DNA from 3 places in the Bradyrhizobium sp. USDA 3397 genome. Region 1 is predicted to be linked to each of the others. Evidence: predicted binding sites of a transcription regulator. Region 1 holds the regulator's gene; each other region holds the start of a gene.
The links. The regulator LexA, encoded in region 1, represses DNA repair genes until DNA is damaged. The targets are predictions, from matches to a motif close to TGTTCNNNNTGTGTTCNG.

Region 1 (9,974 bases):
TTTCGCCGCCGATCATGAGCCGGTGCTGTGGGTGGTTGCCGCCACAGCCATCGCGCTGATGCTCGGCGCGTTGCTGCTGCGGCGAAGTCGGCTGTTTGCGCCTGCTATCATGCTCGCGGCGGTCGCGGCTGGTTTTGCCGTGGCGACCTGGAAGACCGCGCGTATCGCGCACACCGTTTTGGCAAAACCGCTCTATTCGGTGTCGCTGTCGGGCTTCGTGGAAGCGCGCGACATCCGCGAGCGCACCGATCGCTTCGTGCTGCGCGTCAGCGCGATAGAGGCGCAGCGCAGCGACGTCAAGCTCGAGCGCGTCCGCCTCTCGGTGCGCAAGGGCACGGCGCCGGAGGTCGGCAGCTTCGTGCAATTGAAGGCGCGGCTGATGCCGCCGATCTCACCGGTGCGCCCCGGCAGCTACGATTTCTCGCGCGACATGTTCTTCCAGGGCATCGGCGCCTCCGGCTTCGTGATGGGCGCGATCACGGCGTCCTCGCCGCCGGATGGCGGCGGCCTGCGGCTGCGCTATGCCGCCTTCATGCAGGGCCTGCGCGACGCGATCGATGCGCGCATCCGCGCAACGCTCGAAGGCGACAACCGCGCGATTGCGACGGCGCTGCTCACGGGGCGGCGCGATGCGATCACCGCGCCCGTGAACGATGCCATGTTCGTCTCGGGACTCGGCCATGTGCTGTCGATCTCCGGCTATCACATGGCGGTCGTCGCCGGCGTCGTCTTCTTCGCGGTGCGCGCGCTGCTGGCCTTGATCCCGGGGCTGGCGGCCGGCTTTGCCATCAAGAAGTGGTCGGCGGCGGCGGCGCTGGTCGCGGCCGCGTTTTACCTTCTGCTGTCGGGCGCGGAGGTCGCGACGCAAAGATCTTTCTTCATGACGGCGGTGGTGCTGATCGCCGTGATGGTCGACCGCCGCGCCATCACCTTCCGCACGCTGGCGGTGGCGGCGCTGATCGTGCTCGCGGTCGCGCCGGAGGCGTTGGTGCATCCGAGCTTCCAGATGTCGTTTGCGGCAACGCTCGGGCTGGTGGCGCTGGTGCAGATCGGCATGCCGAACCTGCTCGCCTCGCCCGATCATTCCGCAACGGCGCGGATCGCGTTGTGGGGCGGCCGCGAGATCGCGATGCTGTTCCTGGCCTCGCTGATCGCGGGGCTCGCGACCACGCCATACGCCGCCTTCCACTTCCATCGCGTGACGCCATACGGCGTGCTCGCCAATCTCGGCGCCATGCCGGTGGTCTCGGCGCTGGTGATGCCGGCCGGGCTGTTGGGGCTGCTCGCGGCGCCCTTCGGGCTCGACGGCGTGTTCTGGTGGTTGATGGGGATCGGCATCGAGTGGATGGTCCTGGTCGCGCGCTGGGTGGCGGCCCTGCCGGGCGCCGTCGGCCGCATTCCCGCCTTCGGGATCGCGCCGCTGATCGCGGCGAGCCTCGGGCTCATCGTGATGGGCCTGTTGCGCACGCCCTTGCGCTGGTCCGGCGCCCTGGTGCTGCTGGCAGCGATCCTCTGGGGACTGTCGGTACGGCAGCCGGATATCCTGATTGCCGGGGACGGCGCGAGCGTCGCGGTCCGGGGCGGGGATGGGCGCTTGCAGGTGATCCGCGCCAGCAAGGACAGCTTCCTGCTGAAGGAGTGGTTGGCTGCCGATGCCGATCCGCGCGATGCCGGTAACGCCTCGATGGCGAGCGGGGTGTCGTGTGACGAGTCCGGCTGCGTGGCGCCGCTCGCGGACGGACGACTGATCGCGTTGGCGACGCGCATCGACGCGCTGGCCGATGATTGCAGCCGCGCCGCGCTGGTGGTGACGGCGCGGCCCGCGCCGTCCGATTGCGCGGCGATGGTGGTCGATCGGGCGCGTCTTGCCGGTCAGGGCGCACTGGCTCTGACGCGAAGCGGAGAGGGTTTTTCGGTGCAGGCGGTGAGAGCGAGAGGGGCAAGCCGTCCCTGGCTGCCTGCCGGCGCCGGCGAGGGGGATTTCGACGGCAGCCTGGTGCCGAAGGCGGCCGTGCCCCGCAGCCGGGACGCAACGCCATCGGAGGCCGACTTGCAGGCCGACGATTGACGCGGATCACAAATACCAGGCCAGCACGGCGTCAAGCCTTCCGTTGCCGATGACCGGCAGGGCCACCATTCGGCTCAGCCCGGCTGCGCAGGCTTCGGAGCCGGCTATCGAGCCGTCACGGGTGAGATCGTCGTTGAGCGCGGGCATGCCGGCGGCCCAGGCGCCGCCGATGCTGCCTTCGCCCCTGGCGATGGACTGCGCCGCATAGCGTGCGGCGAGGTCGGTCTGTGCGCTGCAATCGCCGGCGCGAAAGACCAGCGCCGAACGGTCCTCGTTCGGGACCCAGATCTCGAAGCGTCGTGCAATCGGCGTTGCCTGCGCGGACAGGAATGTCAGAACCCAGGTCTGGTCGGTACCGGTTCCGTAGGGCACGCCGACGCCGAGATTGATCCCGACCTTGGCGGCGTCCTCCCAGCGCAAGAAGCTCTTGGCGTCGTGCAAGTCCTTGATGATCAGTGGCAGGCCCGCCTTCCAGGTGCGTCCGGGCAGGCCGAAGCCGCGCGGAAATCTGGTGTGGCGGGAGTTGAATTCGAACATGTCCGCGGTGCCGTAATAGCCATCGACGAGCCCCATCTCATGCGAGAGATCAGGATCGTTGTGCCAGAGTTCGATCGCGCCGACGTGCGCCTCGTCGTCGCCGCAGAACAGCACCAGCACGGCTTGCAGGAATTCGCCCGCGAACACCGGCACCGCCACGCCGCAGGTGAGGCCGGCCGCAGCGGCCTGATCGGTCCGCTTGAAATAGGAGTTGGCGAATTTCGTGAGGATGACGGGGTGGCCACAGGCCCAGGCCTTGCCTGGAAGTCCCTCGTCATATCCGAAGTGCAGCTCTTCGCTGACGGCCTTGAACGCGGACAGCCCTTCGTCGTAGAGGCCGCCGCCGAATTCCAGCCGCATGCGCGTCCGGTCGGGTACCCAGAGTTCAACGACGCGAATGAAGGTCTTCATCGAGCCTGTCCGCCGCCTCAAGCCACTGCAGCATCGGTCATTTGGCTGCGGAGCGAACGTTCAAAATTCAGGCAGGACGGCCCAAACTTCATGCGGCGACGAGGCGCGGCGGCGGGCTCGCCGATCGAATGTCCTGAAACAAAAACCCACCGGGCTCGCCGGCCTCGGCCGGCGACGGCAATTTCAATCCCGGGCTCGGCCTTTCGGCCGAAGGGCGTCAGCCGATCGGCAGGCGCGTGATCGTGGGCCGCGTGTCGGCGACGGTCTGCGGCTTGTGCTCGCGCTCGGGGGCCGGCTGCGTCACCGGCAATTGCAGCACGGTCGCGCGCTGGCCTTCGACGAGCTGCGTCACCAGCACATATTTGCCGTCGGGAAATTCGATCGCGTCATGATGGCGATCGGGAATGTGCGGGTCGATCTTGCCGAACTTGCCGACGCGAGAGTTCACGGTGCGCGTCCAGATCCAGCGGTTGTCGTAGCGGACGTCGTCGGCGAAAGCGAGCTCCGTTCCCGGCAGCAGACAGACCGCGACGGAGGGATCGGCTTCAGAAGCGAAGCCGCGCGTCGAGGTGCCGCGGAAGGTTGTCGTGACGATCGTCTCGCCGACTACGGCGGGGCGCGTCGCGACGGCATGCAAGCTGTAGTCACACATCGGGTGCTCCTCATGCTGGGATAGCGACCCGCGTCTCTTTCGAGGCGCAGGCCTCTATCAGAGTGGAAGCATACAACGCTCTGCTCGGTTATGGGCAAATCTGCGGCTCGCGTTCGCAGCACGCGATCACATTATCTTTCCCGGATTCGATAGGAACAAACCTCGCGTCCTTGCATTCGGCCGGAGCTATCAGCACTGCCGGCACAACTCTACCGGCGAAGCAGAAATGGCTGCGCGCCTGCGCGGGCGAATGTCGCGCGGGAAGATGGACCGGACAGCCGGCGCAGAACCAGAGAAACCGTCCAGCCGGAGCGGACAAGTATCCGCTCCGATCCTGGATCGCCGATGCCGATCGAAGCGCGCGCGGCGCTTGAGACTTCCGGTATCAGTACTTCCGGTAAAGCCCGATCAACTTGCCCTGGATCTTCACGCGGTTCGGCGGAAGAATGCGGACCTCGTAGGCGGCATTGGCGGGCTCGAGCGCGATCGAGGCGCCGCGGCGGCGGAAGCGCTTGAGCGTGGCCTCCTCGTCGTCGATCAATGCCACCACGATGTCGCCGGTATTTGCGGTCTCGTTGCGCTGGATCAGCGCCATGTCGCCGTCGAGGATGCCGGCCTCGACCATCGAATCGCCGCGCACTTCGAGCGCGTAGTGCTCGCCCGAGCCGAGCATGTCCGGCGGCACGCTGATGGTGTGGCTGCGGGTCTGCAGTGCCTCGATCGGCGTGCCGGCGGCGATGCGGCCCATCACGGGCACCGCGACCGGGCGCTCGCCCTCGTCCGCGGGCGGGCTGGAGCTCGCGCGCACCTTGCCGAGATTGCCCTCGATGACGCTCGGGGTGAAGCCGCGGCGATTGCCGGCGGCGGCCTGGAGCTCGGGCAGCTTGATCACCTCGATGGCACGGGCACGGTTGGGCAGGCGGCGAATGAAGCCGCGCTCCTCGAGCGCAGTGATCAGGCGATGGATGCCTGACTTCGAGCGCAGGTCGAGCGCATCCTTCATCTCGTCGAAGGACGGCGGCACGCCGCTTTCCTTCAGACGCTCGCTGATGAACCGCAGAAGCTCGTATTGTTTGCGCGTCAACATCTCGACCAAAGTCCCCCGGTTGATGTCGTTCGATTCCGAGACGATGAAGTCGGCAATAAGCCGCTACATCCTCGAAACAAATCATGAACGGACACTATATGTTCGATATGTGTTCCGCAACTGCTTAATTTATGGTGAACGCGGCCAAACTCGCGGAATGCGTGTGGCTGGGCGGCTCAGACGGGCAGCCGGAGCACCTCGCAAGGCGTCCCTGCCTCGGCCTTCGGCGCGAACGGTGCACGCACGAGAAGTACCTGTGCCGCAGCGAGATTCGCAAGCAGGGAGGAGTCCTGATGGCTGACGGGAAGGGCGACGCGCGTGCCGTCGTCGCGCACCTCCAGTCGCGCACGCAGATAATCCTCGCGCTGGTCGTTGGCGGCGAGATCGCGGCCCAGCACGGCGCGCTCGCGCTGATGATGAATCGCTGAACGGCCCGACAGGGCGCGAATCAAGGGCACCATGAACAGGAAGGCGCACACGTAGGACGACACGGGATTGCCGGGCAGGCCGATCACGCGCATCGCGCCTAGTCGACCGTGCATCATCGGCTTGCCGGGCCGAATCGCGATCTTCCAGAACGCCATCGCGATGCCTTCGCCCTTGAGCGCCTGCTGGACCAGGTCGTGGTCGCCGACCGACGCACCGCCGGTCGTGATCAGGATGTCGGCGCCGCTCTCGCGCGCGCTGCGGATGCCGGCGGACGTCGCCTCCAGCGTATCGGCGGCAATTCCGAGGTCGATGGTCTCGGCGCCCTCGCTGCGGGCGAGCGCATGCAGGGCATAGCCGTTGGAATAGACGATCTGGCCACGACCAGGCGTGGTGCCTGGCATCACGAGCTCGTCGCCGGTGGCGAGAACGGCAACCCTCGGGCGGCGGATGACGGCGAGATGCGGATGATTCATTCCGGCGGCAAGGGCGAGATCGCGCTCGGTGAGACGGATTCCCTTGCGCAGCAGCACGTCTCCTTCGCGGAAGTCGACGCCTGCAGGGCGGATGTGCCGGCCGAAAATGGCGGCTTCCTTGATCGTGACATGTTTGCCGTCGGCAGCCGTGTCCTCCTGGATCACGACGGCATCGGCGCCGTCGGGAACGACGCCGCCGGTGAAGATCCGCACGGCTTCGCCGGGGCCGACGCTTCCCGCGAACGGCCGGCCCGCCGCGACCTCACCGACGACGGTCAACCTCGAATCGTATGCCGCGTCCGCCGTGCGCACGGCATAGCCGTCCATCGCCGACATTGCCTCCGGCGGCTGCGTGCGCCGTGCCGCGACATCGCGGGCGAGCACACGATGGTAGGCCTCGTCGAGGCAAACCATCTGTTCAGCCAGCGGCTCGACGCCGGCCAACACCGCGGCAAGCGCGTCAGAAACCGGCATCAGGGCCACGGGCGAACTCCTGCTGAGCACATCAGTCAATGGGCGGCGAGAGTTCTAGCCGAGTGCAGGCGTGAGGCAAAGCAGCACGCGGGATGATTTATCCTGCGTGATCGCGGGGTGGAGGAGGTCGGCTCAACTCCGCCGCGGCATGATGCGGAAGGCGAGACAGACCGGAACGAGGATTGCCATGGCAAGGACGAGAATGACGAGCGCCACGGCCAGCATCGGTCAACGCTCCGTCGGATCGCCTGGACTGAAATCCGCGACGTCGGGCGCCTTGGGACCCTGATCTTTGTCGGGCAGCGGATCGGCCTGGGATTTCAGGTCGGCGGCCTTGCTGATCAGCTTGGCGGAGAGGTCAGAATCCGAGGTGGTTCTAGCGAATTCGAGCAGGAGAGAGGCTTGCTTGGTGAGATAGGTCTTGCCCAGCACGTCGATCAGTCCAATGTAGAAGTCCCAACGGACTCATGAGTCCGAAAGGTGGTATTCCGTTCCCGGAACTCTGTATAAAAATGCACAAAGTGATCAGGTTCCACAATTTCAGCAGTTTTTGTTCCGGCAAGTGAGCGCGCTCCGGGCTTTCCCGCGGCTCAGATCCCCAGTGCTTTCAATGCGTTCCCGACATCGCGCGGCGAGGTGACATGCACGGCGGTCAACCCCCGCGCCCGCGCTCCCTCGATGTTCTCGGCGAGGTCGTCGAAGAACACGATGCGCTCGGCCGGCACGCCGATCGCCGCCACGACATGGTCGAAGGCCTCGGCATCCGGTTTGCGCAGGCCGATGCTGGAGGACAGATACAGCTCGCGGAAATGGCCGAGCAGACCGGCATATTCCTTCGAGAAATAGTCGACGTGCGGCCGATTGGTGTTGGAGAAGGCATAGAGCGGCATCTGCTTCGCCGCCCGCGGCAGCAGCTCGGCGATATCAGGCATCTCGCCGGCGAAGATCGCGTTCCAGCCTTCCAGGAATTGCGCATCCGAGATGCCGATCCCGAGCGAGGACCGCAGCGAGGCGAAATAGTCCGCATCGCTGATCTTGCCCATCTCGTGCAACCGGTAGGCCTCGTCGCGCACATAGCGCGCGATGATGGCCTCGGGCTGGCAGCCGGCATGTCCCGCCCAGCAGGCGATCGCCTTGGAGAAGTCGATGTCGAGCACAACGCGCCCGAGGTCGAACAGCAGCGCATCCGCGCTGCCGGGAGAGAGCGATGTCATTGCGTCCTTCACTTCAGTATGGCGCGTCAGTAACGATAGGGCTCGTGATCGAACAGCGGGAACGCGCTGAACACGCTGGGCGCGTTGGTGGCGGTCGCCGGATGCAGGCAGGATTTATCGATCTCGGCGAATGAGGTGGCGCCCAGGAGGCCGAGGCAGCGCAGCACCTCGTCTTCGAGCAGCTCCAGCATCCGTGCGACGCCGGCTTCGCCGGCTGCCGCCAGCGCCCAGCATTGCAGCCGGCCGATGCCGACGAGGTCGGCGCCCGCCGCGATCGCCTTGACGATGTCGGTGCCGCGGCAAAAGCCGCCGTCGACCATGATCCTGGCGCGGCCCTTCACGGCGTCGACGATCTCCGGCAGCACGTGCATGGCGCCGCGGCCGTGGTCGAGCTGGCGTCCGCCATGGTTGGAGACGTAGATCCACTCGACGCCGTGATCGAGCGCGATCTGCGCATCCTCGGCCGTGGCGATACCCTTGAGGATCAGCGGAATTTTGAACGTATCCTTGATCATCTTCACGGTCCGCCACTCCAGGCCCTTCTGGAAATCGCCGCCGGTGGCGCGCAGGCGGCTCTCGCGAACGTAGCGCTTGGCGATGTCACGTTCACGACGGCTGTAATGGGCGGTGTCGACGGTCAGGCAGAAGGCGGCATAGGCGTTCTTCTCGGCCCGGCTGACGACATCGGCGACGAAAGCATCGTCGCCGCGGACATAGAGCTGATAGAGACGCAGTGCATCGGGGGCAGCCTCGGCGGTCGTCTCGAGGCCGGGCTCGGACACCGAGCTCAGCATGTGCGCGGCGCCGAACCTGCCTGCAGCGCGCGCGACGCTCGCCGCGCCATCCGGATCGAAGATCTCGAGTGCGCCGACGGGAGCCAGCACCACCGGCAGACGCAGCTTGCGGCCGAACTGCTCGACGCTGCCATCGATCCTGCGCACGTCGCGCAGCACGCGCGGGCGGAAGGCGATCTCGTCGAGCGCCATGCGATTGCGCCGCATCGTGGTCTCGGTCTCGGCGGCGCCGACGATGTAGTCCCAGGCATTCTGGTTGAGGTTGGCGCGCGCCTTCCGGATGAACTCGTGCAGGTTCTGGAACGGCTCGTCGCTGGCGCCGAGCTCGACGTTCCGTTCCGGCCGGATGCGGGGCGCTTCATTCATTGTTGTCCTCCCGAGAATTTGAAGTCTTGTCGCCATCGCCTATCGCGTCCGGCCCTCCAAAACCATCCTAAAATCGCATAGCTGCGAGGCGTGAGCGGCTCGGACCGGCGTCGTGTTGCTTCGAAACAGTTTCGGAACGTTGCCAAAAGTTTAGGCCAAGGCGAAGAGATTTCTTCGGTGTACCCGCCAGCGCGGCATCCCGGCCTTGAAGAAACCAGAATGGTATTGTGAGAGATGGACTGGATCGCCATTTGCATGGCGTTTCCCAGCCTCAAGAGAAACGCCAAGCAAAAGGCACCTTCATGCGGAAAACCCTGCTGTTCCCCCTGGGCGCGCTCACGGGAGCGTGCCTGACCCTTCTGGTAGCCAGCCCGCAGGGCGGCGTATGGGCAGCGCGGGCGGCAGTGAGTGCGAATGATGCTTATTCCCAGCTCAATCTGTTCGGCGCGGTGTTCGAGCGGGTCAAGGCCAGCTATGTCGAGAAGCCGGACAATGCCAAGCTGATCGAGGGGGCGATCACCGGCATGGTGACCTCGCTCGACCCGCATTCGCGCTACATGAACGCCAAGGCCTGGACCGAGATGCAGGAGACCACCTCCGGCGAGTTCGGCGGGCTCGGCATCGAGGTCACGATGGAGGATGGCCTCGTCAAGGTCGTCTCGCCGATCGACGACACGCCGGCTTCGAAGGCCGGCATCATGTCCGGCGACCTCATCGGCAAGATCGACGGCGAGGCCGTGCAGGGCATGACGCTCGAGCAGGCGGTCAACAAGATGAAGGGACCGGTCGACACCAAGACCAAGCTGACCATCATCCGCAAGGGCGCGGATGCGCCGCTCGAGGTTGCGATCACGCGCGAGATCATCCATGTGCGTCCGGTGCGCTTCCGCGTCGAGAACGGCGACATCGGCTATATCCGCATCACCTCGTTCAACGAGCAGACCGCCGACGGCCTGAAGAAGGCGATCGCCTCGGTCTCCAAGCAGGTCCCGCCGGAGAAGCTCGCCGGCTACGTGGTTGATCTGCGCAACAATCCGGGCGGCCTGCTCGACCAGGCCGTGTCGGTGTCGAGCGCCTTCCTGCAGCGCGGCGAGGTCGTTTCGACCCGCGGCCGCAGTCCGGAAGAAACCCAGCGCTTCACCGCCCATGGCGGCGACCTCACCAAAGGCAAGCCGATCGTGGTGCTGATCAACGGCGGCTCGGCCTCGGCCTCGGAGATCGTTGCCGGTGCACTGCACGACCACAAGCGCGCGACGTTGATCGGCACGCGATCGTTCGGCAAGGGCTCGGTGCAGACCATCATTCCGCTCGGCTCCGGCAATGGCGCGCTGGCGCTGACCACGGCACGCTACTACACGCCGTCGGGCCGCTCGATCCAGGCCCAGGGCATCGCGCCCGACATCGAGATCCTCCAGGACGTGCCGCCCGAGCTGAAGGGGCGGATGGACACCATGGCGGAATCCCAGATG
Region 2 (9,974 bases), 6.2 Mb from region 1:
GGACGTGCGCGGCGAGATCCTTCAGCTCAAGGACACGCTGAACACGATGGTCGACCAGCTCAACCGCTTCGCGGGCGAGGTGACGCGCGTGGCGCGCGAGGTCGGCACCGAAGGCCGCCTCGGCGGTCAGGCCAACGTGCCCGGCGTCGCCGGCACCTGGAAGGACTTGACGGACTCCGTCAACTCGATGGCGGGTAACCTCACCGCCCAGGTCCGCAACATCGCCGAGGTGACGACCGCGGTGGCGCGCGGCGACCTCTCGCGCAAGATCACCGTCGACGTGAAGGGCGAAATCCTCGAGCTGAAGAACACCATCAACACCATGGTGGACCAGCTCAACGGCTTTGCCGGCGAAGTCACGCGCGTGGCGCGCGAGGTCGGCACCGAAGGCAAGCTCGGCGGCCAGGCCGAGGTGCCCGGCGTCGCCGGCACCTGGAAGGACCTCACCGACAACGTCAACTTCATGGCCTCCAACCTGACAGCGCAGGTCCGCAACATCGCCGAGGTCGCAACCGCCATCGCCGGCGGCGACCTGTCGAAGAAGATCACGGTGGACGTACGCGGCGAGATCCTTCTCCTGAAGGACACGCTGAACACCATGGTCGAGCAGCTCCGCTCCTTCGCCGCCGAAGTCACGCGCGTGGCGCGCGAGGTCGGCACCGAGGGACGGCTCGGCGGTCAGGCCGTGGTGCCCGGCGTCGGCGGCACCTGGAAGGATCTCACGGACAACGTCAACCTCTTGGCTGCGAACCTCACCACCCAGGTCCGCAACATCGCCGAAGTCACCACGGCGGTCGCGCGCGGCGACCTCTCGCGCAAGATCACTGTGGATGTGAAGGGCGAAATCCTGGAGCTGAAGAACACCATCAACACCATGGTGGACCAGCTCAACGCATTCGCCGGCGAAGTGACGCGCGTCGCACGCGAGGTGGGCACGGAAGGAAAGCTGGGCGGCCAGGCCCAAGTGCCCGGCGTCGCCGGCACGTGGAAGGACCTCACCGACACCGTCAACTTCATGGCGGCGAACCTGACCGAGCAGGTGCGCGGCATCGTCAAGGTGGTGACCGCGGTCGCCAACGGCGATCTGAAGCAGAACCTCACGGTGAAATCGAAGGGCGAAGTCGCGGCGCTCGCCGACACCATCAACAACATGACCGAGACGCTCGCGACCTTCGCCGACCAGGTGACCTCGGTGGCGCGCGAGGTCGGCGTCGAAGGCCGGCTCGGCGGTCAGGCCAACGTGCCCGGCGCTGCCGGCACCTGGAAGGATCTCACCGGCAACGTCAACCTGCTCGCGGCCAACCTGACCTCGCAGGTGCGCGCGATCGCGGAAGTCGCAACTGCGGTGACCAAGGGCGACCTGACGCGGTCGATCCAGGTCGACGCCCGCGGCGAAGTGGCGGAGCTGAAGGACAACATCAACACGATGATCACCAACCTCCGTCTCACGACGGAGCTGAACACCGAGCAGGACTGGCTGAAGACCAACCTCGCCAAGTTCACCAACATGCTCCAGGGCCAGCGCGACCTCACCACCGTCGGCCGCCTGCTGCTCACCGAATTGTCGCCGCTGGTGAACGCCCATACCGGCGTGATCTACCAGGTCGAAAACGAGAACGATCCGCAGCTCCTGCTGCTCGCCTCCTACGCCAGCGACGGCGTCTACCCCTATCAGCCGGTGCTGCAGTTCGGCGAAGGCCTGATCGGCCAATGCGCCTTCGACAAGCGGCCGCGCGTCGTCTCCGACATTCCGTCGGACGTGGTGCCGATCAACTCGGCGCTGTTCCGCGTCGCGCCGAAAAACCTCGTCGTGCTGCCGGTGCTGTTCGAGGGCCAAGTCAAGGCCGTGATCGAGCTCGCCTCGCTCATCTCCTTCACGACGTCGCAGATGACGTTCCTGGAGCAGCTCACCGACTCCATCGGCATCGTGCTCAATTCGATCGAGGCCACGATGCAGACCGAAGGCCTGCTCAAGCAGTCGCAGCAGCTCGCCGGCGAGCTGCAGACCCAGCAACGCGAATTGCAGCAGACCAATGACCAGCTCGAGCAGAAGGCGCAGCAGCTCGCCGAACGCAACGTCGAGGTCGAGCGCAAGAACCAGGAGATCGAGCAGGCCCGCCGCGCGCTCGAGGAGAAGGCGACCGAGCTCGCGCTGACGTCGAAGTACAAGTCCGAGTTCCTCGCCAATATGAGCCACGAGCTGCGTACGCCGCTGAACTCGATCCTGATCCTCGGACAGCAGCTCAGCGACAACCCCGATGGCAACCTCTCGGCCAAGCAGGTCGAGTTCGCCCGCACCATCCATGGTGCCGGCACCGACCTGCTCAACCTCATCAGCGACATTCTCGATCTCTCCAAGATCGAGTCCGGCACCGTGACGGTCGACGCCGAGGAAATCCTGACCGCGAACCTGCTCGAGACCGTCGGCCGGCCGTTCCGGCACGAGGCGGACAACCGCAACCTGTCGTTCAAGATCGACGTCGATCCGAACCTGCCGCGCAGCATCGTGACCGACTCCAAGCGGCTGCAACAGGTTCTGAAGAATCTGCTCTCCAACGCCTTCAAGTTCACCGCCGACGGCGAAGTGCGCCTGAAGGTCGCCGGCGCAATCGGCGGCTGGGGGACGGATCATCCGGTGCTGAACTCGGCGCCGGCCGTGATCGCCTTCGAAGTGTCCGACACCGGCATCGGCATTCCCCTGGAGAAGCAGAAGCTGATCTTCGAGGCGTTCCAGCAGGCCGATGCCGGCACCAGCCGCAAATATGGCGGCACCGGCCTCGGCCTTGCGATCAGCCGCGAGCTTGCCAGCCTGCTCGGCGGCGAGATCCACCTGCGCAGCGCGCCGGGCAAGGGCTCGACCTTCACGCTCTATCTGCCCTTGAAATATTCCGGCCCGACCCTCGCGCCGCGGGCGCCGGCGTCACAGCAATACGGCCAGCCGCCGGCGCTGCAGCCTGCTGCGCCCGACCAGCAGCGCGTTATCGAGCAGCTGCCCGACGACCGCCTCAACCTCGAGCCCGGCGACACCATTCTCCTGATCGTCGAGGACGACCCGCATTATGCCCGCGTGCTGGTCGATCTGGCCCGCGACAAGGGCTTCAAGGTCCTGGTCGCCGCGCGCGGCGCCGAGGCCCTCGAGCTCGCCAAGCAATACCAGCCGACGGCCGTCTCCCTCGACGTGTTCCTGCCCGACATGCTGGGCTGGACCGTGTTGAGCCAGCTCAAGCACAATCCGCTCACCCGCCACATCCCGGTCCAGATCATCACGCTCGACGAGGACCGCCAGCATGCGCTGGCGCGCGGCGCCTTCTCCTTCGTCAACAAGCCGACGACGACCGAGGGCGTCTCGGCCGCGCTGACGCAAATCAAGGAATATGCGCGGCCGCGGCGCAAGCGGCTCTTGATCGTCGAGGACAACGAGGCCGAGCGGCTCTCGATCCGCGAGCTGCTGCACCACGACGACATCGAGATCCTGGCCACGGATACCGGGGCCGGCGCGCTCACGACGTTGCGCGAGCAACCCTGCGATTGCGTGGTGCTCGACCTTAGGCTGCCCGACATGAGCGGCTTCGAGGTGCTCGATCAGATCCGCAACGACGAGGCGCTGTCGAACATCCCCGTCGTGGTGTTCACCGGCCGCGAGCTTTCCGCCGAGGAGGATGCCGAGCTTCACACCATGGCACGCAGCATCGTGGTCAAGGGCGTGGAATCGCCCGAGCGCCTGCTCGACGAGACCGCGTTGTTCCTGCACCGCGTGATCACGGAGCTGCCGATCGAGAAGCAGCGCATGCTGGAGAAGCTGAACAGTTCCGACGAGGACCTGATCGGCAAGACCGCCCTGCTCGTCGACGACGATGCCCGCAATATCTTCGCGCTCTCAAGCGTGCTGGAACGACGCGGCATGAGGGTGCTGACGGCCACGACCGGCAGTGAGGCGGTGACGCTGGTCGAATCCAATCCGGAGATCGCGATCGTGCTGATGGACATCATGATGCCGCAGATGGATGGCTATCAGACCATCGGCGTGATCCGCGAGAACCCGGCCTTCGCCCGTCTGCCGATCATCGCGTTGACCGCCAAGGCGATGAAGGGCGACCGCGAGAAGTGCCTCGAAGCCGGCGCGTCTGACTACCTCGCCAAGCCGGTCAACACCGACCAATTGCTGCTTGCGATCCGCATGTGGCTGCATCGCTGAGTTGGACCCGCGCATGGACCAGGAAAAGGTCAACATCCTGCTCGTCGACGATCAGCCGGCCAAGCTGCTCGCCTATGAGGTGATCCTGAAGGATCTCGGCGAGAACCTCGTGATCGCCTCCTCGGGCCGCGAGGCGCTGGAGGTGCTGCTCAAGACCGAGATCGCGGTGATCCTGGTCGACGTCTGCATGCCCGAGCTCGACGGCTTCGAGCTCGCCGCGATGATCCGCGAGCATCCGCGCTTTCAGAAGACCGCCATGATCTTCATTTCGGCCATCCAGGTCAGCGACATCGACCGGCTGCGCGGCTACGAGATGGGCGCGGTCGATTACGTGCCAGTGCCGGTCGTGCCGGAGGTGCTTCGCGCCAAGATCAAGGTGTTTGCCGAGCTCTACCGCAAGACGCGCGAGCTCGAACGGCTGAACCACGAGCTCGAGGATCGCGTCCGCGCCCGCACCGCGGAACTGGAGGCGTCCACGGCGAAGCTGCGCGAGAGCGAGCAGCGGCGCAGCATGGCGATCGCGGCCGGCAAGATGGGGTCATGGGACTGGGACTGGATCAGCGGCGATTGGATGTGGGACGAGGGGCAATACCGCATCTTCGGCGTCAGCCCCGAGGATTTCGAGGTCACTCCGGCCAGCGTTCAGGGCCTGCTGCATCCCGATGACGTCGATCAGTTGCGCAAGGCGATCGCCGAGTTCAACAAGGGTACGCGCGCGTACGAGACGGAGTTCCGCATCCTGCGGCCCGACGGCGAGGTGCGCTGGTGCGTCGGCACGGCGGCCGCAACCACGGACGAGAGCGGGCGCGTGGTGCGCGTCAGCGGCGTGACCGTCGACATCACCGAGCGCAAGCGCGCCGAGGAGCGGCAGAACCTGCTGGCGCGGGAAGTCGATCATCGCGCGAAGAACGCGCTGGCGCTGGCGCAATCGATCGTGCGCCTCACCCGGGCCGACGAGGTCAAGGCCTATGTCAACGCCGTCGAGGGGCGCATCAATGCGCTGGCGCGCGTGCACACCATCCTGTCGCTGTCGAGCTGGCAGGGCGCCGAGCTCTCCAGGCTGATCGACGAGGAGCTTGCGCCCTATTCGCTGGGTGACCAGATCAAATTGGCAGGGCCCGAAGTTCAGTTGCTGCCGGCGACGGCCCAGACGCTCGCGCTCGCGCTGCACGAGCTCTTCACCAACTCGGCCAAGTACGGCGCGCTATCCACCCGATCGGGGCGGCTCGCGATCGATTGGCAGGTCGACGAGGAGCTGCTCACGCTGAGCTGGGAGGAATCTGGCGGTCCCCTGGTCAAGACCCCGAAATCGCGCGGCTTCGGCACGCGAAGCCTGCTTGCGAGCATCGAGTCCCAGCTTGGCGGACAGGCGCAGTTCGATTGGCGCGCCGAGGGCCTGCTGTGCCGTCTTGAGGTGCCGTTGACACGCAAGACCGCGGCGGCTGCACCAAGCAAGTTCGACACCGCCGGCGCCGCCGAATTGCAACGCGCATCCGGTTAACCTGACGCTGCGCTGCTCATGCGCTCCGCCGTGCGCGGTTCGCGCGCGACGCGCCCTTCGAGCCAGGCTTCCGTTCGGGCGAGATCGCGCAGCGCCCTCGCGTAGCGGCGAGCTGCGCTCCGCTCCGCGCCAATCGGGAGCTTGCGCGCCTTGCGCAGGATGTCCGCGGCTGCGTTGCGATAGGCTAGCGAGCGGTAAAGAAAGACCACCTTACCCATATCGATGTTCCCGTTTTGCTGGCGCCCATCTTGGCAAGCCCGGCATGAACGCCGGATGAAACGGGCGGTAACAATTCCTTCAGCGGAGCGGAACCCGGCGATCACATGCGCGTTGGCGTGGCAGTTCGGGATGCCGTCCCTTGCGCACCAAAAAGTCGTCTGAGCTGATCTCTGCCAGCGGCCTTATCAAGCTGATGACACATGCAATGATGGGCGCAGCGCTTGGCCTCATTTTCAGCCTCACGCTCGTCCTGTCCAATCCAGCCGTCGCCAACCTGCTGAACAATGGCGGAAGCCAGGCCGCGATGGTCTTCGCCCTCACCTTGGTGACGACCTTCGCGATCGGCGCGACGCTCACCGGCACCGTGTTCATCCTGGTCGAGGACAAGCAAACTTGAAGCGTGCGTGACGCACGGAAGATACTTCGCCGGGACTCCTGCCGCGACGCGCGGTTTGCTGCCTGCGTCAATTTAACTCAGGGAGTTCCCCCGCATGAAGACGACCAAGCTCGCTCTCGCCGCAATATTGGCAACGGGCCTTGCCGCCGCGCCGTTTGCCGCCCAGGCCAAATCGCATAAGGCCAAGCATGAATCGTCGGCACAGACCACCGGCGCCAACACCAAGTCCTCCAAGGGCGCTGATCCATCCGGCCAAGGCGGCGCCGGTCCCGGCTCCGATCAGGGCGGCACCATGACCAACAAGGGCGGCATGACCACCACCAAATAGGCGCGCCCTGGAATCATGAAGGGCTCCGCATTGCGGAGCCCTTTGTCTTCTATCTTTGGGCTCGGCACTCGGCCTTCAGTATCCGGCGCCAAGGATCTCAGCGGCGCTCGACTGCGCGCGCGGAATTGCCGCCTGTCTTCACGGCACGAAGTCGCACTCGGTCGCGGACGTTCGGCAGTACGTCGCTGCCGCCGGCCGCCTTCCATTCGGCGATCAAGAGATTGATCTTCCGGCGCAGGTCCATCTGCGCCAGGGCCTTTTCCGTGCAGTCGTGATCGCGCTCGACGAGGTCGCGCACCGACGCCTCGACGTCGGCCATCTCAAACCTCAAGGCTCTGATTTTACGTCGAATTTCATTAATTCTGTTGTCCATGCCTTGTTAGAACAAAATAAGAACATATAGTCAAGTCACGATTTCAGGACGGAGACGCCAGATGCAGGTTCAAGGTAAATACGACGCCAGATTTTTCCTGGGCGAGCAGATGACGCGGGCGCAGGGCCTCAAGCTGAAGCGGCTCAGCGAAGAGGCCTACCAGCCCGGCCAATATGCGCGGGATCTGTCCTTCAGCGAGGCCGCCCGGCGCATCCAGGTGCTGGAAGCGGAGATCGAGCTGGCAAACTCCTTCTAGAGCATCGCATCGCGCTTTAGGCCTGCGCCGTTCCACGCTCCCGGAACCATGGCTGTGCAGAATGGTTCTCCCCGCCGAGGGAGAATATGCATGGCACGCAAGGCAAAAAAGCGCCGCTACTCACGCAGCTCGGGCAGCGATGTCGCCACCGAGATGCGGCGTTACAAGAAGGGCACCGCGAAGAGCGGCCGTGGCGGGCGCGGCGGCCGCGTCAAGAACCGCAAGCAGGCCATCGCGATCGGACTGTCGAAGGCACGCAAGAAGGGCAAGAAGGTCCCGAAGAAGGCTTCAAAGCGCAAGAGCGCCAAGACGACGTCCAAGAAATCGTCGAGGACGTCGTCCAAGAAATCATCCAACAAGAAATCATCGAAGCGCAAATCATCCAAGCGGTCGCGCTGACCGGTCTCAGATCATGCTCCCCGGCATAAAGCAGCGGATCGAAATCCCGAACGCAGTCTTGACCGGCCACACCATGGTGCGGCCGGCGCGGTTCGGCTCGGTGATGACGGCCTCGTCCGGCACGTCGATCCACTGCCCGTCGATGCGGACACGGTAGCGCCCGTTGTGCGACTCCCAGTCGAGATCGGCGAGGGCGAAACCGTCGGCATCCGAGCAGCACGGACCGAGATGGCTGCGCAAACTGTCGAACCATGGCTTCAGAGGAGAATTCGCGTAGCGGCCGTCGTCGCGCCCGAGCGCGTTTTCACCCGAGAGCACCAATGGCACCACGAGCAGCGCACTCCTGAGCGAGAGCTTCAGTCGATCCATGATGGCACCGATCACTTGTGAACCACCGGCGAGTTCCACAAAGCGCCGGGAGGCTCGAAGTTCCACGCTTGCAACCCGGTCGGCGGCGGCGTTGCCGCAGAGCACTGAGGCGTCTTGCGAGTGTGATCAGCGAACACGGCTTTTTCGGACGCACCAGGTCATCATCCCTGCCGTTAACGAGAATGTGACCGGCCTGGTGCGGACGTGACGTGTGTGCAAAAGGCGGCCCGAAGGCCGCCTTCCTGGATTTGTGAGGGTCGAGTTCGCGCTATGCGAGTGGCACCGCAACGAAGCGGGTGGCCTCCGCGCTTCTGACCTGAAGCAGCACGCTGCGCTTGCCCGACGATTTGGCCTGCGCCAGCTCGGAGCGGACCTCGCCGACATTGCTGACAGCCTTGCCGCCGACATTGAGGATGACGTCGCCGGTCCGGATGCCCCGTTGCGCGGCCGGGCCTTGCGGATCAACCTCGGTGACGACGACGCCGTTCTGGCCTGCGCCCTGGACGTCACCTGCGGGCGCCAGGCTGAGGCCGAGGCGCGGCGTGCCGGCACCCGACTGTCCCCTGCCCTCGTCGGCATTGCCATTGCCTTTAGCCTGGCGCTCATTCGGCAGTTCGCCGAGCACCAGGGTCATCGTCTTGCTGTCGCCCTTGCGGAAGACATCGAGCTTCACGGACGTGCCCGGCGCCAAGCCGGCGATGGTGCGGGCGAGGTCGCGGGAGTCCTTGATCGTGGTGCCGTTGACGGCGGTGATGACATCGCCCGCCTGGATGCCGGCCTTCGCCGCCGGGCTGCCATCCTGCGGATTGTCGACGATCGCGCCGCGCGCCTCCTTGAGCCCGAGGCTGTCGGCAATATCCGACGTCACCGGCTGCACCTGCACGCCGAGCCAGCCCCGGGTGACCGCGCCCTTGTCCTTCAATTGCGCGACGACGAGCTTGGCGGTCGAAGCCGGGATATCGAAGCCGATGCCGACCGAGCCGCCCGAGGGCGAGAAGATCGCAGTGTTCACGCCGATCACGTTGCCGTTCATGTCGAAGGCCGGGCCGCCGGAATTACCCTTGTTGATCGGCGCGTCGATCTGGATGAAGTCGTCATAGGGACCGTTGCCGATGTCGCGGCCGCTGGCCGAGACGATGCCGGCGGTCACGGTGCCGCCAAGACCGAAGGGATTGCCGACCGCGACCACCCAGTCGCCGATGCGCGGCTTCTGGTCGGAGAACTTGACGAACGGAAAGTCCTTCTTGCCGTCGACCTTGATCAGCGCGAGATCGGTCTTCGGATCGGTGCCGACCACTTTCGCGGTGTAGGTCGTGCCGTCGTCCATCGTCACCTGCACGGACTCGGCGCGATCGACGACGTGATTGTTGGTCACGGCATAGCCGTCGGCGGAGATGAAAAAGCCGGAGCCTTCGCCCGTGATCATCTGGTGGCGCTGGCGTGGCATGCCGTTCGCGCCGCCCGGAAAGCGGAAACCGAACTGTCGCGAGAACTGGTCGAACGGCGTGTCCTCGTCCGAATCCATCCGGTTCTGCTGCAGCATCGCGCTCTTGTCGTTGTCCTGATCGATTTTGACCCGCACCGAGATCACAGCGGGTTTGACCCTGCTGACGAGATCGCCGAAGCCGGGCGGCGTCGCGGCAGCTTCGGCCGCCTGAGCCGGCGCAATCAAGGAGTTGATGCCGTACGGCGTGGCGCCTGGCGCAACGGCCAGGGCGGCCACGCCCAGCGCGGCCACGGTGCCGAGCAGCGCGAGCCGCCGCGGCCGCAAGATCTTGCGAGAAGTGTTGATGTCGGAATTGACGCGATCGTTCATGTCGAAATGTCCATGTTGAGCAGGTGTCGCCTTGCCCTCAACATGGTCGCTGCCACCTTACGACGTCCCGTCCGTCCGATTAAATCTCGGCAAAGAATGGATGAGCGGGCGCAGCAGGCAA
Region 3 (9,974 bases), 110 kb from region 1:
GCAGCTTGTACTTGGTGCGCCGGGTGACGACCTGCTCGCGGAAGCCGACGAAGATCGTCAACATATCCTTCAAGTTCATCGTCTGCGGACGCCCGGAATCGAGCGCAACTGCGTTGACGCCGAAGCTCGTCTGCAGCGGGGTGAACTTGTAGAGCTGGTTCAGTACCACGTCGGGCACGGCGTCGCGCTTGAGCTCGACGACGACGCGATAGCCATCGCGGTCGGACTCGTCGCGCAGGTCGGAGATGCCCTCGATCTTCTTTTCCTTGTAGAGTTCGGCGATGCGCTCGACCATCGTCGCCTTGTTCACCTGATACGGAATCTCGGTGATGACGATCGCCTCTCGATCCTTGCGAATGGTCTCGAACGTGACCTTGCCGCGCATGACGATGGAGCCGCGGCCGAGATGGTAGGCGCTGCGGATGCCCTGGCGTCCGAGGATGATGCCGCCAGTCGGGAAATCCGGGCCGGGAATGATGTTGATGAGCTCGTCGATGGTCAGCGAGGGATTGTCGATCAGCGCAATACAGGCGTCGATCACCTCGCCGAGATTGTGCGGCGGGATGTTGGTCGCCATGCCGACGGCAATGCCGCCGGCGCCGTTGACCAGCAGGTTCGGGAACCGCGCTGGCAGGACCACCGGCTCCTTCTCGGAACCGTCGTAATTGTCCTGGAAGTCGACGGTGTCGCTGTCGATGTCCTCGAGCAGCTTCAGCGCGATCTTGGTCAGGCGGGACTCGGTGTAGCGCATGGCCGCCGCCGGATCGCCATCGACCGAGCCGAAATTGCCCTGCCCGTCCACCAGCAACTCGCGCATCGAGAAGTCCTGCGCCATGCGCACCAGCGCGTCATAGATCGCCTGGTCGCCATGAGGGTGGTATTTACCCATGACGTCACCGACGATACCGGCGGACTTCTTGTGCTTCTTGTCGGGCGTGAAGCCCTGCTCGTTCATCGAGAACAGGATGCGCCGATGCACCGGCTTCAGGCCATCGCGCGCATCGGGCAGCGCGCGCGATACGATCACGCTCATGGCGTAATCGAGGTAGGACTTCTTCATCTCGTCGAGGATGGAGACGGGGCGAATGTCCGAGGGTTGCGCCGGCTGGTCGCCGGGCTTGTTATCGTCGTCAGCCAAGGGGAAATCCGGTGAGGTTTTATCTGGGAATCATATAGCGCATCGAGGGTTGGATAACCACCCTGACAGGGCCGCCGGAGGCGCTTTTTCCCTTCGTTTTTTCATGCACTTACCGGGGTGACGAGAGGTCATTTCCGGACAGCCCTCGGACGTCGGCAACCCCTGCGCCGGAGAGTGGATTTCGGCCACGGCTCAAGGCCCGAAAACCACTGTATGCATGAGCCGGCCGGGCATGAGGGTGAACAGCCCGGCAATGACGAGTGCGCCGAAGAAGATCGAGGCCATCGTGATCTTGTGGCGGCGAACATTGTGAGCTCTTGCAGCCGTCACGCCCAATACGAGCATCGCCAACGCGAAGATCGAGAGCAGATGGATCGGGCTCCATTGACCGACCAGACGGATTTCGTGAATCCAGAACGAGGTGAGCGCCACGACGAGCATCAGCACCACCCAGACCCAGCCCAGAGCCCGGTGCGGAAGGGTGCCCTTGGGGGCGATGAGCTGAACAATTCCGAGGACGAATGCAGCCATCGCGGCAAAGGCATGCAGCGGGATCGCCGGAGCAGCAGCAAGAAGCGGTCCAAGACTCATGCAGCAGTCCCCGATCGGCAGCGGCTCGCCGTCTGACGCACAACATGAGGCAAGCTTAGAAAATCAAGCTTTGCCCGTTGATTGACGAGAAATCCAAGCGCGGCACGCGAGCACACCGATGCAAAGGACGAGCGCCCGCTATTTGACCTCAGAACGGGATATCGTCGTCCATGTCGCTGTTGCGGCCGCCGCCGGCGGCAACGGGACGGCGCGGCGCGCTGCTGACGGGTCCGGAGGAGCCGAAGTCGCCGCCCGGCTCGTCGCCGAAGCTGCCACCTCCGCCGCCGCCACCGCGGCCGTCCAGCATCGTCAGCGTCGAGTTGAAGCCCTGCAGCACGACCTCGGTCGAATATTTCTCGACGCCGCTCTGGTCGGTGTACTTGCGGGTCTGGAGCGCGCCTTCGATGTAAACCTTTGCGCCCTTCTTCAGATACTGTTCGACGATCTTGCAAAGCGGCTCAGAGAAGATCACGACGCGATGCCACTCGGTCTTCTCCTTGCGCTCGCCCGTGTTCTTGTCGCGCCAGGTCTCCGAGGTCGCGATGCTCAAATTCGCGATCGGCCGCCCGTCCTGGGTGCGGCGGATTTCGGGATCCTTGCCGAGATTTCCAACCAGAATGACCTTGTTGACGCTTCCCGCCATCGCCGCTCTCCACTCCGAATGCCACTGAATTTCAAAAGGGCGAATCCGCTGCCCGCGTTCCTCTGCGCCCGCTAGGGCGACCCTATACGCTTGCGGGCACCGATCAGCCTGCCACCCCCGGGGTTATCCCCATATATAGCATCCCCTTCCGTTTTGTTCCAGATTTGTTCTTCATCGCAATAGGACAGCCATTCTGGCCCATTGCCAAAATAATGAGCAGCGCTCCGATGGAACCTTCTTGGGTTCCCCTGAACGAGAAAAACCGCTTAACATTCATTAAGTTGTTCCATTCACTTGAGTGGCGAGTGTGGCATTCCGGAGACGGACTCTGCCCCATTCTTAGGCTACATTCGCGTTGGAATTGATTCATATGGGCGTCGCGCCTGATCAGCCGCTTCGGGGAGTTTCAAGAAGCGGACGAAACTGGGGAGACTGTAATGAACAAGGTTCTGTTTGGTGCAATCGGTGCAATGGCGTTGGGGCTGTCGGGGCCGGCAAGTGCAGCGGATCTTGCTGCGCGTCCCTACACAAAGGCTCCGGCCCCTGTCGCTACCGTTTACGACTGGAGCGGCTTCTACATCGGTATCAACGGCGGCGGCGGCACGAGCCGTAAGTGCTGGGATTTCGTCGACACCACGGGCCTCGTCACCGGCGCCGCCGGCACCCTCGTCGGTGAAGGATGTCACAACGCGACCGGAGGCACGGTCGGTGGCCAGGTCGGCTACCGCTGGCAGTCCGCTAATTGGGTGTTCGGCGTCGAAGGCCAGGGCAACTGGGCCGACTTCTCCGGCGACAATGTCAGCCTCGTCTTCCCGGGCTCCGCGCTCGTCACCGGCAGCCGCAACCGGTCTCAGATCGATGCCTTCGGCCTGATCACCGGCCAGGTCGGCTATGCCTGGAACAATATCCTGGTCTACGTCAAGGGCGGCGCCGCCGTCGTCAGCGACGAGTTCGACGTCTACGCGGCGCCAGGCACGCCCGGTGCGGGCACCCTGCTCGCCTCGGCCGATCACACCCGCTGGGGCGGCACCGTCGGCGCGGGCGTCGAGTTCGGATTCGCACCGAACTGGACGCTCGGATTCGAGTACAACCACCTCTTCCTGGGCCACCAGACCCGGGACTTCACGACGCCAGGCGGTGCCTTCTTCGGATCCGATCGCATATATCAGGACGTCGACATGGGTTTGGTCCGGCTGAATTATCGCTTCGGCGGCCCGCTGGTCGCGAGGTACTGATTCCCTCTGATTTCGTGAGCGATGGAAGGGCCGGCCCCAGCGCCGGCCCTTCTTTTTTGCGCACGACGGCTGGACGTCAATAAGTCAGCAACCATCACCTTTTCGGCTGTTGTGGCTTTTCGGAGACACAACTTGCGGCTTTGGTGGTGTAAAGACGGCGCCAGTTGGGCCGTTGAGTCCGCTGCCCTTCCGTGAGGGAAGGCAACAACAGAAACTGGGACTGGGATTAAGTTGAAAATGAAAAAGGTTTTGTTGGCTTCGGCCTGTTTGTTCGCTCTCGCGGCCCCCGCTTCGGCTGCTGATCTGGCAGCCCGCCCCTACACCAAGGCGCCCGCGCCTGTGGCCTCGGTCTACAACTGGACCGGCTTCTATCTCGGTATCGTCGGCGGCGGCGCCTGGGAAAACAGCTCCGATGATCCGCGCATGCAGGGCGGTTTCGTCGGCGGCACCGTTGGCTACAACTGGCAGACCTCCAACGTCGTGTTCGGCATCGAAGCTGATGGCGCGTGGGCTGACGTAAACGCCTCAGCGACCGGTCTTGTTGATTTTGGTGGCGCCCTCGTTCCCACGACGGTCAGTTCGCGTATCGACGCGCTCGGCACCGTGCGTGGTCGCATCGGCTGGCTCGCTTCCCCGAGCGTCCTGCTGTACGCCACGGGTGGTTACGCCTGGATCAACAACAAGATCAGCGTCAGCGCGCCCCCTGTTCTGAGCCTCTCGGAGAGCCAGTTCCATTCGGGCTGGACGGTCGGCGCGGGCGTCGAGGCGATGTTTGCTCCGAACTGGTCGGTCAAGGGCGAGTACCTCTATCGCAGCCTGGGCGGCGAGACCTACTTCTCGGGCGTCTTCCCGGTCAACACCGGCACTCTCGACCTCCACACCGTGCAGGTCGGCGTGAACTACCACTTCGGCGGCCCGGTCGTCGCCAAGTACTGAGCTTCGTCTCTGACGCATCATCGTCACGAAAGGCCGGCCTCGCGCCGGCCTTTTTGTTTGTTGCGGCCGCCCGTTCGCTCGCGTTTTCGAAGGGGTGTGGCCGCTGGGTGACACAACCTTTGGCTTAAATGGTGTAAAAGCAATGACGTTGCTTGAGTCATAAGGTCCGCTGCTCTTCCGCTCTCCGGAAGACCGGAATGAGAAATGGAAGTGGGGAATGGATATGAAGAAGCTTTTGCTGGCTTCGGCCAGCTTGTTCGCACTCAGCGCGTTGTCACCGGCCTCGGCGGCCGATTTGGCGGCCCGCCCCTACACCAAGGCTCCGGTGGCGCCGATCGCGGTGTACAACTGGAGCGGCTTCTACCTCGGCGCCAACGCCGGCGGTGGCTGGAGCCGCAACTGTTGGGATCTCACCAGTGTCGGCCCCGTCGTGGTCGCTCCGGCGGTGGCCGAAGGTTGTCACAATGCGACCGGCGCACTCGTCGGCGGCCAGATCGGTTATCGCTGGCAGTCCGCCAACTGGGTGTTCGGTCTCGAAGCCCAGGGCGACTGGGCTGACCTGAAGGGTTCGAACATCAGCTCGCCTGCCGCGCTCGCGCCGCTGGTGAACGAGACCAGGATCGACGCCATCGGCCTCTTCACTGGCCAGGTCGGTTATGCCTGGAACAACGTGCTTTGGTACGTGAAGGGCGGCGCTGCCGTCACTCACAACAAGTACACTGGCAGTTTTGGCGGCGTTACGCTCGACACCGCGAACGAAACGCGCTGGGGCGGTACGGTCGGCACCGGCATAGAATTCGGCTTCGCCCCGAACTGGTCGGTCGCTGTCGAATACAACCACCTGTTCATGGGCAGGCACAACGAGACCTTCACCTTCCTCGGCGTGACCACTCGCACCGACAGCATCAAGCAGGACGTGGACATGGCTACCGTTCGCCTCAACTACACCTTCGGTGGCCCGGTCGTCGCGAAGTACTGATCAAGACCGACGTCACATCGTCACGAAAGGCCGGCCTCGCGCCGGCCTTTCTTTTTTGGCCGGGTTGCTCCGGGAGCGGTTCCGCGCGTTCCTGCTGCCAGATCCCGCCAGCACGCCAACAATCCGTTGACGATTCGCAAGTCCCACTGGAAATCCGCCGCCGTTCTTCCTACGTTCGCTGCCATACCCATCGGCGCCGATCCCGGTTCCGGGCGCAGCGCGCCTTTTTTGTTGGCGCGATCGCGCACCTTTGGGCTTCCTTGAGGGCAACTCGGATGGATGAAGTGATCAAGGCGAAGCGCCAACAACAGAACGCGGGCTCGAGCCTGCGCGCAATTACGATCCGCGGCGCGCGCGAGCACAACCTCAAGAATATCGACGTCGAGATTCCCCGCGACAAGCTGGTGGTGTTCACCGGGCTATCCGGCTCCGGCAAATCCTCGCTCGCCTTCGACACGATCTATGCCGAGGGCCAGCGCCGCTACGTCGAATCGCTGTCGGCCTATGCCCGCCAGTTTCTGGAGATGATGCAGAAGCCCGACGTCGACCAGATCGACGGCCTGTCGCCGGCAATCTCGATCGAGCAGAAGACGACGTCGAAGAACCCGCGCTCCACCGTCGGCACCGTCACCGAGATCTACGACTACATGCGCCTCTTGTGGGCCCGCGTCGGCGTGCCCTATTCGCCGGCCACGGGCCTGCCGATCGAGAGCCAGACCGTCTCCCAGATGGTCGACCGCGTGCTGGCGCTGCCCGAGGGCACCCGCCTCTATCTGCTCGCCCCCGTCGTGCGCGGCCGCAAGGGCGAGTACAGGAAGGAGCTCGCCGAATGGCTCAAGAAGGGCTTTCAGCGCGTCAAGATCGACGGCACCTTCCATGAGCTGGCGGAAGCCCCTAGCCTCGACAAGAAATTCCCGCACGACATCGACGTGGTGGTCGATCGCATCGTGGTGCGCGCCGATATCGGCCAGCGCCTCGCCGAGAGCTTTGAGACCGCGCTGAAGCTCGCCGAAGGCCTTGCCGTCGTCGAGTTCGCCGATGCGCCCGCGGCTTCTGCGCCTGCGGAGGAAAAGAAGAAGACCGCGAAAATCCACGACAAGAGCGGGCCCGAGCGCATCCTGTTCTCGGAAAAGTTCGCCTGCCCGGTCTCCGGCTTCACCATCCCCGAGATCGAGCCGCGCCTGTTCTCCTTCAACAATCCCTATGGCGCCTGCCCCGCCTGCGGCGGCCTCGGCGTCGAGCAGCATGTCGACGAAGACCTCGTCATCCCCGAGAAGGATCTGACGCTGCGCAAGGGCGCGATCGCGCCCTGGGCCAAATCGTCGTCGCCCTATTACGTGCAGACGCTGACCGCGCTCGGCAAGCACTACAAGTTCACGCTCGACACCAAGTGGAAGGATCTGCCGAAGAAGACGCAAAACGCGCTCCTCTACGGCTCGGGCGAGGACGAGATCAAGTTCTCCTACGAGGACGGGGTGCGCTCCTACGACACCAAGAAGCCGTTCGAGGGCGTCATCACCAACATCAACCGCCGCTACCGCGAGACCGAGAGCGAGTGGGCGCGCGAGGAGCTGGCGAAATATTTCCACGACGTCCCCTGCGAGGGCTGCAAGGGCTTTCGGCTCAAGCCCGAGGCGCTCTGCGTCAAGGTCGGCGGCAAGCATATCGGCGAAATCTCGGAGCTGTCCGTGAAGGGCGCCGGCGCGTGGTTCGAGACCGTGCCGGAGGCGCTGAACGCGCAGCAGAACGAGATCGCGGGCCGCATCCTGAAGGAGATCCGCGAGCGCCTCACCTTCCTGCTCGACGTCGGCCTCAATTATCTGACGCTGTCCCGCTCCTCCGGCACGCTGTCCGGCGGCGAGAGCCAGCGCATCCGCCTCGCCTCGCAGATCGGCTCGGGGCTCACAGGCGTGCTCTACGTGCTGGACGAGCCTTCGATCGGCCTGCACCAGCGCGACAACGCCCGCCTGCTCGATACGCTGAAGCGGCTGCGCGACCTCGGCAACACCGTGGTCGTGGTCGAGCATGACGAGGACGCCATCCGCCTTGCGGACTACGTGCTCGACATCGGCCCCGGCGCCGGCATGCATGGCGGCAACATCGTCGCCGAAGGCACGCCCGCCGAGATCATGCGCAACCCGAAATCGCTGACCGGCAAGTACCTGACCGGCGAGCTCGAGGTCGAGGTGCCGGAGCGGCGTCCGCCGAACCATCGCCGTACCATCAAGGTGGTGAACGCGCGAGGCAATAACCTCAAGAACGTCACGGCGGAAATTCCGCTCGGCCTGTTCACCTGCGTCACCGGCGTCTCCGGCGGCGGCAAGTCGACGCTGCTGATCGATACGCTCTACCGCGCCATTGCCCGCAAGCTCAACAACGCCAGCGAAGGCGCGGCGCCGCACGACCGCATCGAGGGCCTCGAGCACGTCGACAAGATCATCGACATCGACCAGTCGCCGATCGGCCGCACCCCGCGTTCGAATCCGGCGACCTATACCGGCGCGTTCACGCCGATCCGTGAATGGTTCGCCGGCCTGCCGGAAGCGAAAGCACGGGGCTACGAGCCCGGCCGCTTCTCCTTCAACGTCAAGGGCGGCCGCTGCGAGGCCTGCCAGGGCGACGGCGTCATCAAGATCGAGATGCACTTCCTGCCCGACGTCTACGTCACCTGCGACGTCTGCAAGGGCAAGCGCTACAACCGCGAGACGCTGGAGGTGCTGTTCAAGGGCAAGAGCATCGCCGACGTGCTCGACATGACCGTCGAGGAAGCCGCCGAGTTCTTCAAGGCGGTGCCGCGCGTGCGCGAGACTTTTCAGACATTGCACCGCGTCGGCCTCGACTACATCCATGTCGGCCAGCAAGCGACGACGCTCTCGGGCGGCGAAGCCCAGCGCGTCAAGCTCGCCAAGGAATTGTCAAAGCGCGCCACCGGCCGCACGCTCTACATCCTGGACGAGCCCACCACCGGCCTGCACTTCCACGACGTCAAGAAGCTGCTGGAGGTGCTGCACGAGCTGGTCGCGCAGGGCAACACGGTCGTCGTCATCGAGCACAATCTCGAAGTCATCAAGACCGCCGACTGGGTCATCGACTTGGGGCCCGAAGGCGGCGACGGCGGCGGCGAGATCGTCGCCTGGGGCCCGCCGGAGGACATCGCCAAGGCGCCGCGGAGCTATACGGGGAAGTTCCTGGCTCCCGTGCTGGAGAAGGCGCGGAAGCCGAAGCGGAGGCGAACCGCGAGCGAGGCGGCGGAGTAGATTGCGCTGCATCGAAGCCACAGGGCTGTAGCGCGGATTAGCGGAGCGTAATCCGCCACTATTCGATCGGGAAAGAACCGACATGTCCGCTGGACTCGTCCAAACCTACCGCGCCTTCGCCCACAACAACGCTTGGGCGAACCATCGCCTGCTCGCCGCCTGCGCTGCGCTATCCCAGTCTGAATTCGAAGCCCACCGCACCGGCTTCTTTCCAAGCCTGCAGCGTACGCTGAACCACATCTACATCATCGACTTCTTCTACATCGATGCGCTTGAAGGGGGCTGGCTCGGACCGGCAGCCTGGAAGAACGAGGTGCCGTACCCCTCGTTAGCCGAGCTCAAAGCTGCCCAAGCCGCAATGGACAACCGCCTGATTGCGATCTGCGATGCGCTGACAACTAAACGGCTCGACGCCTTCGTCCGGATCAACCGCGACACGACCGTGCAGACCGAACGCTGCGACCGACTGCTCATGCATCTCTTCCAACATCAAATTCATCATCGCGGACAGGCGCATGCCATGCTGTGCGAAACGGATGTCGCGCCCCCGCAGCTCGACGAATTCTTCGCGGAAGGCGAAGCGCCGCTGCGAGCCGCCGAATTCGCCGAACTAGGCTGGACCGAGGAGACTGTTTGGAAATCCAGGACGTAAGCTAGGCCAGGAACTCCGGCGGCACATGGTCGGTCAGCCACACACCGTTCTCTGCGCGAAAAAAATTGAATCCCTTGGCATGCATGCTGCCGGCATCGACCTTGAAGATGTGCGGCTTGCCGTGGCGCTGACCGACACGCTGCGCCGTTGCCTCGTCGGAGGACAGGTGCACCTGCTGGCGCGCCTGCGGCTTCAGGCCCTCGGACAGGATCGCCTCGACAAACCGTGTCGCCGTGCCATGATACAGGATCGACGGCGGCTCCTGCGGCGCCAAGCCAAGTTCAACCGAGACGGAATGTCCTTGCGCGGCGCGAATGCGATCAGTTTCAGGGGATAGCGAGAAACGCTTCTTGTCGCTCTCTGCGACGACACGCAGCAGATCGTCGCGGCCAAACTTTGTGCCGGCGGCATTTCCCTTGGCGATCAGGTCGTCGATGCTGGCCCACCCGTGCGAATCCAGTACCAACCCGATCGTTTCCGGCTGGTGGCGCAGGATGAGGCTCAGAAACTTGCTGAGCTGGGTGTCATTGATCGGCATGGTTA

Region 2: a site for LexA is predicted at 7,021-7,038, ahead of ACVWYQ_RS34755 (DUF3072 domain-containing protein). Genes of this name have one in related genera too.
Region 3: a site for LexA is predicted at 5,684-5,701, ahead of uvrA (excinuclease ABC subunit UvrA). Genes of this name have one in related genera too.

What each region holds. Positions count from the first base shown of each region.
Region 1 is NZ_JBSSDS010000001.1:1,245,556-1,255,529, reverse strand. It holds gene ACVWYQ_RS05890 (ComEC/Rec2 family competence protein) at 1-2,068, shown strand, start outside; gene ACVWYQ_RS05885 (GAF domain-containing protein) at 2,075-3,016, opposite strand; gene ACVWYQ_RS05880 (hypothetical protein) at 3,234-3,668, opposite strand; gene lexA (transcriptional repressor LexA) at 4,054-4,755, opposite strand; gene ACVWYQ_RS05870 (molybdopterin molybdotransferase MoeA) at 4,932-6,140, opposite strand; gene ACVWYQ_RS05865 (hypothetical protein) at 6,360-6,563, opposite strand; gene ACVWYQ_RS05860 (HAD family hydrolase) at 6,722-7,345, opposite strand; gene ACVWYQ_RS05855 (alpha-hydroxy acid oxidase) at 7,372-8,505, opposite strand; gene ACVWYQ_RS05850 (S41 family peptidase) at 8,808-9,974, shown strand, end outside.
Region 2 is NZ_JBSSDS010000001.1:7,480,249-7,490,222, reverse strand. It holds gene ACVWYQ_RS34785 (HAMP domain-containing protein) at 1-4,195, shown strand, start outside; gene ACVWYQ_RS34780 (HWE histidine kinase domain-containing protein) at 4,209-5,696, shown strand; gene ACVWYQ_RS34775 (hypothetical protein) at 5,693-5,914, opposite strand; gene ACVWYQ_RS34770 (hypothetical protein) at 6,055-6,312, shown strand; gene ACVWYQ_RS34765 (hypothetical protein) at 6,407-6,640, shown strand; gene ACVWYQ_RS34760 (hypothetical protein) at 6,738-6,959, opposite strand; gene ACVWYQ_RS34755 (DUF3072 domain-containing protein) at 7,075-7,269, shown strand; gene ACVWYQ_RS34750 (DUF6496 domain-containing protein) at 7,360-7,668, shown strand; gene ACVWYQ_RS34745 (hypothetical protein) at 7,675-8,037, opposite strand; gene ACVWYQ_RS34740 (Do family serine endopeptidase) at 8,306-9,853, opposite strand.
Region 3 is NZ_JBSSDS010000001.1:1,137,449-1,147,422, forward strand. It holds gene gyrA (DNA gyrase subunit A) at 1-1,138, opposite strand, end outside; gene ACVWYQ_RS05335 (DUF2306 domain-containing protein) at 1,331-1,729, opposite strand; gene ACVWYQ_RS05340 (single-stranded DNA-binding protein) at 1,878-2,372, opposite strand; gene ACVWYQ_RS05345 (outer membrane protein) at 2,810-3,607, shown strand; gene ACVWYQ_RS05350 (outer membrane protein) at 3,845-4,543, shown strand; gene ACVWYQ_RS05355 (outer membrane protein) at 4,767-5,522, shown strand; gene uvrA (excinuclease ABC subunit UvrA) at 5,798-8,779, shown strand; gene ACVWYQ_RS05365 (DinB family protein) at 8,862-9,431, shown strand; gene ACVWYQ_RS05370 (RNA 2'-phosphotransferase) at 9,433-9,969, opposite strand.